Regions from separate parts of the Oryzifoliimicrobium ureilyticum genome, predicted to be linked through region 3. Evidence: predicted binding sites of a transcription regulator. Region 3 holds the regulator's gene; each other region holds the start of a gene.
The links. The regulator LexA, encoded in region 3, represses DNA repair genes until DNA is damaged. The targets are predictions, from matches to a motif close to TGTTCNNNNTGTGTTCNG.

Region 1 (3,280 bases), on a different contig from region 3:
AAAGCTTTTGTGCGTCGTATAGGAGCGCGCACCGTCGGCGTAATGAAATTCGATTTTTTCGTCCGTGCCGTGCAGGATTGCTGCTTGCGCTTCTTTCGACAACTCGTTCCAGCGCGCCGTCATCTTGAAGCCGAAGTGACGTCCGAGCGCTTCGAGCGTCTGGTTGTAATAAGGCGAGGACGATTTGGCCCACGGCGCGATCGCACCATCCTTCAACTTTCGATCTGCTTCGGGCACGATGAGATCGGAGTCGATTTTCTGCTGGCTGCCGAGGCCGTCGCATGTCGGGCAGGCGCCAGCTGGATTGTTGAAGGAGAAAAGCCTTGGTTCGATTTCGGGAATGGTGAAACCGGAAACCGGGCAGGCAAATTTCTCGGAAAACAGGACGCGTTCATGCGTTTCGTTCAGAGACTTGTTTGCCGAACCACCTGCTGCCGTTTCTTCCATGGGAAGGGGCTTGTCGGCAAATTCCGCGACGGCGAGGCCGTCGGCGAGTTTCAAAGCGGTTTCAAAACTATCGGCCAGTCGCGAACCAATATCTTCGCGCACGACGAGGCGGTCGATGACGATGTCAATGTCGTGCTTGTACTTCTTGTCGAGCGCGGGAGCTTCAGCAATCTCGTAGAACTGGCCATCAATTTTGACGCGCTGGAAGCCCTTCTTCATGAGGTCAGCGAGTTCTTTCTTGTACTCGCCTTTCCGGCCGCGTACGAGCGGCGCAAGGATATAAAGTCGTGTGCCTTCACCAAAGGTCAGCACGCGGTCAACCATCTGGCTGACGGTCTGGCTCTCAATCGGCAGGCCCGTGACTGGAGAATAGGGTACACCCACGCGCGCGAAGAGCAGGCGCATGTAGTCGTAGATTTCGGTGACGGTGCCGACCGTCGAGCGAGGATTGCGAGAGGTCGTCTTTTGCTCAATGGAGATGGCAGGCGACAACCCGTCAATCTGATCGACATCTGGCTTTTGCATCATTTCCAGAAACTGACGCGCATAAGCCGACAGACTTTCGACGTAGCGTCGCTGGCCTTCCGCGTAGATCGTATCGAAGGCGAGGGAAGATTTGCCCGATCCCGATAGCCCTGTCATCACGATCAGCTTGTTCCGCGGCAGATCGAGGTCAACGCCTTTCAGATTGTGCTCACGGGCGCCGCGGATGGAAATCGTCTTCAGTTCGCTCATCTTGTTCTGCTTTTAATCCTGAGGGAGCCCTTTATTTAATGGCACTTTTGCGTGAGTCGAGGCCGAAAGCGGTTTCGAGGATGCTTTTCGATTCTCTTGACGGGATCATATGGAAAAATTAGAACAAATAAAGAACGAATTCTTTGTGGATGAATGGCTGCAGCTCAAGGCTATGCCTTTGACGCGGTTTCATCCTTGAGAATTCAGGGGTAAGATGAAGCCAATGGAAAGAAAATGCCGGGCACTTGCCGGCAAACGAGGTGACGTATGGCTGGCAGCGTGAACAAGGTAATTTTAATTGGCAATGTCGGCGCTGATCCGGAAATCCGGCGTACGCAGGACGGTCGTCCGATCGCCAATCTGCGCATCGCAACGTCTGAAACATGGCGCGACCGCAATTCAGGCGAACGGCGTGAGAAGACCGAATGGCATAATATCGTGGTCTTTAACGAAGGCCTGACCAAGGTTGTCGAGCAATACGTCAAAAAGGGCTCGAAGCTCTACATTGAAGGGCAGTTGCAGACTCGCAAATGGCAGGATCAGAACGGGCAGGACCGTTATTCCACCGAAGTGGTACTGCAGGGTTTCAACTCGACACTAACAATGCTGGACAATCGCGGTGAAGGCGGCGGCGCGTCTTCCGGCCGAGGCGGCAATGATTACGGTGGTGGCTATGGTGACGACTATGGTCAGCCGTCACAACCGTCCGGCGGGCGGAGCAGCGGTGGAAACAGCGGCGGGGGAAGCAACTTCTCAAGGGACCTCGACGACGACATTCCTTTCTGAGACACGCTCGGCATACTTTTACGCCGGATGCGATGATCACCGGGTAAGCTGACGGCTCACCCGGTTTTTTCATTATTGTGCCGTCGATTGATCGCCTAGGTCTTCCCGAAACTTGTGGCACTCACGTTGCGAGCTCCATTCTTTATAATTTCAGCATCCTAAATCGCTCATCGTCATATCGTGATTTTTGCTCTTGCATCTATAGCGACTGTAGAGGTTAGACCGCTCCTAATAGCTGAGCTGTAAAGGAGCTTTGAAAGTGTCGGATATCCTGAACGCCAGATACAAAGTTTCTGGAATGGATTGTGCGTCCTGCGCAACGAAAATCGATACGGCCGTGCGCCGTGTTTCGGGCGTCAAAGAGGTCTCAGTGTCTGTGTCCTCTGAGACGTTGTCGATTGAACACGACGCGACGGCAGACTTACTGGATATCGAGCGTCGCGTACGCCGCCTCGGCTATGAGGTCGCGGCGTTGCCGCAGAGCTCTGTTTCAGATTCTCACGATCATGCCTGCAGCGCTCACGAACATGAGCATGAGCATGAGCACCACCAGCACGAAGGGCATGAGCATCACTCGCATCATCATGATGATGATCACGACCATCAACACGCGTCCCCCCATGAGAAGCATTCGGATGTGAAGCATGATGGTGTCGGTTTTCAGGAAACGCGATTTGCGATCGGCGGAATGGACTGCGCTTCTTGTGCGGCGAAGATCGAAACAGCCGTCAGGCGCCTCGACACCGTTGATGACGTGACTGTCTCCGTGACAAGCGGCAAAATGACCGTTCGCCATGCAAACGAGCTCGATCCGCAAGCGGTTGAAAAGCAGGTAAAGGCTCTCGGCTACACGATTCATAGACAGGGGTCGAAACCAAATTCCGCCCACGAGCACTTGGAGGGCCTGCACGGCCACAGTCACGCGCCTCAGGACGGCCCATGGTGGAGAAGCGGCAAAGGCCGCCTGACCATTTATTCAGGCCTGGCATTGGTTGCAGCCTATGTCATCGGGCATCTCGTTCCTGCTGCAGAATCCTGGCTTTTCATTGCAGCGATGCTTGTTGGCCTGATCCCCATTGCGCGGCGCGCCATCATGGCTGCTCTTATGGGAACGCCCTTTTCGATCGAAATGCTAATGACGATCGCGGCAGTTGGTGCGGTCATCATCAATGCAGGCGAGGAGGCCGCGACCGTTGTCTTCCTTTTCCTTGTGGGCGAACTTTTGGAAGGGGTTGCTGCCGGCCGCGCGCGCGCCAGCATCCGTTCCCTAACCGATCTGGTGCCGAAGACCGCATTGATAGAAGAAAACGGC
Region 2 (3,280 bases), on a different contig from region 3:
ATATCCAGGATAACCTCAACTGTTCCGACCGGCTCGGCAAGACGCCGCTCCGCAGACAAGGGTGCGACAGGAAGACGTGGGGACAAGGGCTCTTCATCAAGGCCGAGCACTCTGTCGAGACGCAAAAGAACTTCGAGGCCGAAGCGGCGTGCCAGTGAGGCGCGGGGAAGATGAAGGAGATCGCCGATATGCTTGAGGCCAAGCTTACGCAACGCCGCCAGGGTGGGTTCTTCCAAACGAAGAGCCGCAACGGAAAGAGGCGCTGCCGTTTCTTCGATAGCGTTATCTTCGATAATACCCCCATGGCCAAAGCGTGCCGTGGCAAAAGATAATGCGGCGGAAGAGGAAATCGCTCCACGCACATCGAAACCCATCTGGAAAAGGCGCGTGAGAATATTGTCCAGCATCGCTTTTTCGCCGCCGAAAAGATGGCTGCAGCCAGTGATATCAAGGAACAGGCCATCCTTCCCATCGATGGAAACAAGCGGCGTATAACGATCGCACCAATCGGCAATGGCTTCCAGCAGCCGCCGATTGGCTGCCGCATCCTCCTCATGCAACGCAATATGGGGGCATATGGCTCGTGCTTCTGTCACGCCTTGGCCTTTGCGAAGGCCGATCAACTCTGCCTTTTCATCCAGCGCCGTCAGTCTCAGCGCATTATCCTGCGGTCCAAAGCAGACGATCGGCGCAGCATCAGGCCGTCCGGTCAAGCGCCACGACAGACCCCATTGTGCGCGGCATATCCTGTCTGTCGCCAGATGCGGAAAGGCGAGAGCCAGGATACGTTGCGCGTTCTTCCGGAAAAGCTGACATGCTTGAGGGGCGGTGAGCGAGGAACCGGCGATCATGGGAACTCCATTCCAGAATAAAAGAAAGAGGAGCGGGATTGCGGCTCTTTTCCAGGATGACACGAAAGAGCGGATGGCCGATGCTGCCTTGAAGAAAGGCGCCGTTTGGCAAGGGGCGCAGGCTCGAAGGCATTGGTGAAAGCGAGAAGCGGAACTGCGTGCTGCCGGCCTCTTCCTCTCCGGCTTGCCTCAAAAGAAAAATTGGTTTGCCCGCCTGCTTTGCCCGCAGGCTGAGGCGGCGGCTTTCGGTGAGACCGAAATTTTTCGGATTGCCGGCAACCTCCAGAACCGTGCTTTGAAAGACGCCGCCTTCCAAGGCTGCCTCGGAAATCCAGAGAGCCTCTTCGATATGGCGAGCCCTAGCATGGAAGAACCGAGCAGGATGCAAACCATAGGTCTGCTGCAGCCCGACGACATAAGGAAAACCTGCTTCCAAGGAGGAAATCCTGTCCGTGATCCATAAGATAGGGCAGGAGGTTCGGCTGTGTTCTAATTGCGCGTCCGCCAATGCAATGATTGCCAGCACGAAGCCAATGCCTGCACCGGCATCTCGAAATCGATCGGTCCTGATTTCCGTCACTGCATCAAGAGGCAGCCCGCCATCCAAGGCTTCATCAAGATCGGTCAACCCCAAGGCAAGCCGTTCGCGTTTGCTGCGGTCTTGATCATGCGAAACGGCCTCGGCCAAAGCCTGTCGCCGTGCCGCTTCGATTGCCGGCGCGGGTTTTCCCTCCAGCCTTGCAATGGTTTCGCGAAGCGCAAAAAGCTGCGCGCGCGCCAAGGCCGCATCTGCCATGACGATCACTCCAGAAGCTTGTGTTCTTGTTATGTTCTTATGGATTCCAGAGGAGGGCCGAAGAGTCAACAGGACTCATTTGCGATTTTGAGACAGGCTTTGATTCCACTCTCGAAAAATCTTCTCAAACGGCTTATATGCGCCTGAACGAAAGGATGTGAAATGGCTGTGATGGACCAAAGCGAAGATTGGCGCGATCGCTATTCGCCGACGCTGAAAACCTTCGAATCTTTGGCAATGGAGGCCTATAGCCACCTACCGGAAGAATTTAGGGCGCTCACCACCAATCTGACGATCGAGATCGAAGATTTTCCAGACGACGATGTTTTCGAGGATATGGGGCTTGAGACGCCGTTCGATCTTCTGGGGTTGTTTGAAGGCCGTGGACTTTCCGAACGATTTACCGTCGAAACAGGAGAAATGCCCAATCGTATTCGCCTTTATCGGCGACCCATCCTCGATTATTGGGCAGAGCATGAGGAAACTCTGGGCGATATCATCACCCATGTCCTTATCCATGAAATAGGCCATCATTTCGGACTGAGCGATGCGGATATGGAGCGCATTGAAGCAAGCGCCGAAGAAATGAGCGATCGCCAGACATAAAGTTTGGCGATTTTCATGGCTCTAATTCGCTGTATTTGAGCCGATCGGCTGTGTGTTTGCTATTGCTCCGACAGCTTCATGTCCGGATGATAGTCCTTGCCTTCCACGTCCTTGACGATGGCCTGTGCTGCAATGATCTGGCCGGTATTGGCATTGAAGGTCACGGATGGCGAGCCTGACAAAGACCAGCCTTTATTGAGGGCTGCAGTGATGCGATGGCAAAAGCTTGCATCATCGGGACCGGTCAGGAGGCGATAGAGCTTCATGGCATTTTTCCTTGCGCTTGACGACGCGCTTTGATCAGCTGTGCTTTATGAACGAGAGCCTGCGCTTGAACAAGATGCAGGCGCTCCACCATTTTTCCGTCGATCTCAATGACGTTGAGGTCTTCTGCTTCCGGCCTTGCAAAGGCTGCGATAATGTCTTCGGCCTCACGGATACCTTGTTCGTCCAATCCAAAAGTTTGGTTTGCCGCTTCGATCTGAAGGGGATGAATCAGCATTTTGCCGTTAAAGCCCATCGCCTTGCCTTGCCGGCATTCCGCTTCAAAGCCGGCCTCGTCCTTGAAATCATTGAAAACGCTGTCGATGATGTCGAGACCGTAAGCACGCGCCGCCAGCAGGGTCTGCATCATCCAGCTGCTCAGATAGTCACGGCCGGGCAGCGGCATTACGCCGGTTTCCTTGCGCAAATCGTTGAGGCCGATCACAAAGCAATCGAGCCTTGATTGGCGGGTGCGGCCCGTTTCGGCAATAGCGGCTGCGTTCAAGATCCCTCGGGCCGTCTCGATCATGGCCCAAATGCGCAGGTCGTCTGGTGCATCGCGGTCCGACAGGTTGTCAATCAGAGCAAGAACGCTTTGCGGCTCGCTTACCTTTGGCAGAAGCACGGCATCGGGACAAAGTTGCGTCACGAGATCGATGTCGGCTCGGGCAAAAGGGGTGTCTAAGGCATTGATGCGAATGATCCGCTCTTTGTCGGGCAGCGGCTGTTCTGCAAAGAAGGTCTTTAAATTTTCGCGTGCCTC
Region 3 (3,280 bases):
TGCTGCATCCCTTGTGACCGATGAGCGACGTGCCATCTCCAAGGAAACCACAGATGCGCTTCGTATCGCGGGGCTCACGCATATCGTCGCAATTTCGGGCTTGAACATGGCCCTGTCAGCCGGCATCTTCTTTGTCGGTCTGCGCTATCTTCTCAGTCTGTTTCCGAAGATCGTTCACACCTATCCGACAAAGAAAATTGCCGCCGTCGGAGCACTTCTGACGCTCTGCGCCTATTACATGATTTGCGGCTTTGCGGTATCCGCCGAACGTGCGTTCATCATGATGGCCGTCATGCTGATTGCCGTCCTTGTCGACCGGCCGTCGATCAGCCTGCGCAATGTAGCCATCTCAGCCATCATCATTCTTGTTCTTTCTCCATCGGAAGCGCTGGGACCCAGCTTTCAGATGTCCTATGCCGCTACGCTAGCGCTTGTGGCGAGTTACGCTTTATGGACCCGAAGAAGCAGCGCGCCCGGGATCACAGCGCGATTACCCTTTGCCAAGCCGCTTTCACTGATCGGCAAGTTCATCGGCGGCATTTTGTTATCATCGATGATCGACGGCTTTTCCACGGCACTCTTTGCTGCCGAGCATTTTCATCGGCTGACGGCCTATGGCCTGCCGGCCAATCTTATGGCGATGCCGATCATCAGCTTTATCGTTATGCCTTTTGGAACGGCGGCAATGATGCTCATGCCGTTCGGTCTCGACGGTTGGCTCTGGCCAATCGTCGGTTTTGGGTTGGAACTTGTTATCGAGATCGCAAAGTGGGTTTCCAGTTGGGGTGGGACCATGGACATTGGACGGATGCCATCATGGTATTTCGCAACCGCCGTCCTTGGTTTCCTGATCTTCACACTGACGAGGACCAGACTGAGATTGATAGGACCAGCTCTGATAGGACTTGCGTCTATCTACTTGATGCTGGCACCAGGAGCGCCTGTGCCGGATCTACTGATTGCCGAAGACGGAGAGCTTGTTGGGATCGTTCAAGATCATGCGATCGCGTCAAATCGCGCTGGCCCGCCCGATTTTATCTTCGCCCAATGGCAACACGCTCTTGTCTTGGAAGAGCATACTAAGCCGACCGAAGTTGAAAACCCTCTGCCATCGGTGAAGGAAGATGACCGCAACCGCCGACTGTCACGGGCTGAGGCATCGGACGTTGAAGCCAATATGCGTCAGGCGTTGGCGAACAGTTTCGAGCAAACATTCATTTGCGCCAATAAAGCATGGTGTGCCGCAAAATTAAGTAGCGGTTATAGTGTGATCACAATCAAGAGCCCGATCTATTTAGGGCCTGCATGCGACACTGCTGATATCGTCGTCCTTGCTGCACGAGTCCGTCTCACATCTTGCAGGTCTGGTTCCCTGCTCTTCACAGGACAATCTCTTCGCCGCACTGGATCCGTTGAGCTGCGGATCGACGATCTGGGCTCTCCTGTCATCACGACTGCATTTGAGGGCAAGTTGCAGCGCCCCTGGACACGCCAACGCAGCTATGACTGGAGAGCTGACCGCTACGACGATCAGCTCCCGCCCATCAATGATAACGCCGAATAAGCCCGACCAGCTTCCCCTGGATCTTGACGCGATCAGGCCCAAAAATCCGGGTCTCATAAGCGGGATTTGCTGCCTCCAGTGCGATGGAGGCCCCCTTGCGGCGGAACCGCTTCAGCGTCGCCTCTTCATCGTCGACCAGCGCCACGACAATTTCTCCTGGATTTGCCGTGGTGGCGTTGCGAATGATGACAGTATCGCCATCGAAAATTCCCGCCTCGATCATTGAATCGCCTTTGACCTCAAGCGCATAATGCTCGCCAGGGCCAACCATATCGGGAGGTACGGTAATATCGTGCGTGTTGTTCTGAATGGCGGAAATGGGTACACCGGCCGCAATACGTCCCATAACGGGCACTGAAATGCCGCCATTGCCTTCAATCTGCACCGGCTTTGGCGCGGGCGTAGGAGGCGGTTGTGTTTTTCCCAGGCTGCCTTCGATAACGCTGGGTGAGAAACCACGCCGCGGCTGTGCTGCCGGCGGAAATGTCTCAGGCAGTTTGATAACTTCTAACGCACGCGCCCGGTTCGGAAGCCGGCGAATAAAGCCGCGTTCTTCCAGAGCTGTGATCAGCCGGTGGATACCTGATTTGGAAGCTAAGTCGAGCGCATCCTTCATCTCGTCGAAAGATGGCGGTACCCCCGACTCCTTCATGCGTTCATGAATGAACAGAAGGAGCTCCTGCTGCTTGCGCGTCAACATTAAACCACCCTCAAAAATATGAAACAAATCAAGAACGAAACTAGCTGTTCATTGTGTGTTCCGCAAGCCCAAATTTATAGAGGTTGATTTTTCCAAGGCTTCGTCCGGTGAAGTTGGGCCCGATGCCGGATAGGATTACGACACGTGGATTGGCTGTCATAAAACTATCGCCTTAGTGCACGATCTCATTCGTATTTGGCATCACCTGTTGGCTGAGGTTCGAGCATGATTACTTTTCGCGATTTCCTGATAAGCTTTACAGCGGCCGCGTTGCTGTCGTCCGTCTCTTCTACGGCCTTCGCCGAATCGTCCTCGGCTGAGCCCATCCCTTACATCCGCGCGGGCAACACAAACCTGAGAGGCGATGCGTGTCATGCCACGCTGGACACCAACGCAGCGGTTTTTCTTTTATCCGGCTTTTTGGACATTTGGACGCCAAGAACGCCCTTCGTGGACGCGGGTGTTGAAGCACCCGCAAAAGACGGTTGCCCTGCTGTGAAGTCGACCGACTGGAACGGTGTGCCGTTCAGTCCCACCGACGGACAAATCCGCAATAAGGCCGTTCATGAAGCCAATATTGCATATGTCGTGAAGGCAACGCGGGAGAGAACCGCCAATGAAGCTATCGCAGCCTATCTCGATGACAGGCGCGGTAAGAACGCCAGCATTGTCGATGGCCTCGGTCCTTTGATGGAGGCATGGAAGGCTGGATCGAAGCAAACCACCAGCATCACATCGGTCGCTGCCGATGCCGATAAAGTCAAATACGAGGACAGCGGCAACGATCGGGGATTTGGTAGTAGGCAGGACACGAAGGCCAACACCCCCGCCAATCCGGATCTTGGACTCGCAGTCGATCTCATCAACGCGGTCAGCGAGAACGGTTCAACAGAGCCGGCAAAGCGCTACTTCAAATATGCTCGCCCGTTCCGCTGGAGTAACGAGGTGGTCCTCCTGCCGACTCTTGTGCCTGCGAAAAGCAGCAAGCCCGTTGAGGATGGCGGATTTCCAAGCGG

Region 1: the regulator LexA is predicted to act here: its motif matches at 1,302-1,319, upstream of uvrA (excinuclease ABC subunit UvrA).
Region 2: the regulator LexA is predicted to act here: its motif matches at 1,669-1,686, upstream of VQ830_RS09810 (ImuA family protein).

What each region holds. Positions count from the first base shown of each region.
Region 1 is NZ_JBBBVQ010000002.1:107,861-111,140, reverse strand. It holds gene uvrA (excinuclease ABC subunit UvrA) at 1-1,182, opposite strand, end outside; gene VQ830_RS03700 (single-stranded DNA-binding protein) at 1,450-1,968, shown strand; gene VQ830_RS03695 (heavy metal translocating P-type ATPase) at 2,237-3,280, shown strand, end outside.
Region 2 is NZ_JBBBVQ010000005.1:252,285-255,564, forward strand. It holds gene VQ830_RS09805 (Y-family DNA polymerase) at 1-713, opposite strand, end outside; gene VQ830_RS09810 (ImuA family protein) at 697-1,647, opposite strand; gene VQ830_RS09815 (metallopeptidase family protein) at 1,810-2,253, shown strand; gene VQ830_RS09820 (DUF1737 domain-containing protein) at 2,313-2,519, opposite strand; gene VQ830_RS09825 (HpcH/HpaI aldolase/citrate lyase family protein) at 2,516-3,280, opposite strand, start outside.
Region 3 is NZ_JBBBVQ010000015.1:48,385-51,664, reverse strand. It holds gene VQ830_RS19225 (ComEC/Rec2 family competence protein) at 1-1,564, shown strand, start outside; gene lexA (transcriptional repressor LexA) at 1,545-2,264, opposite strand; gene VQ830_RS19215 (acid phosphatase) at 2,490-3,280, shown strand, end outside.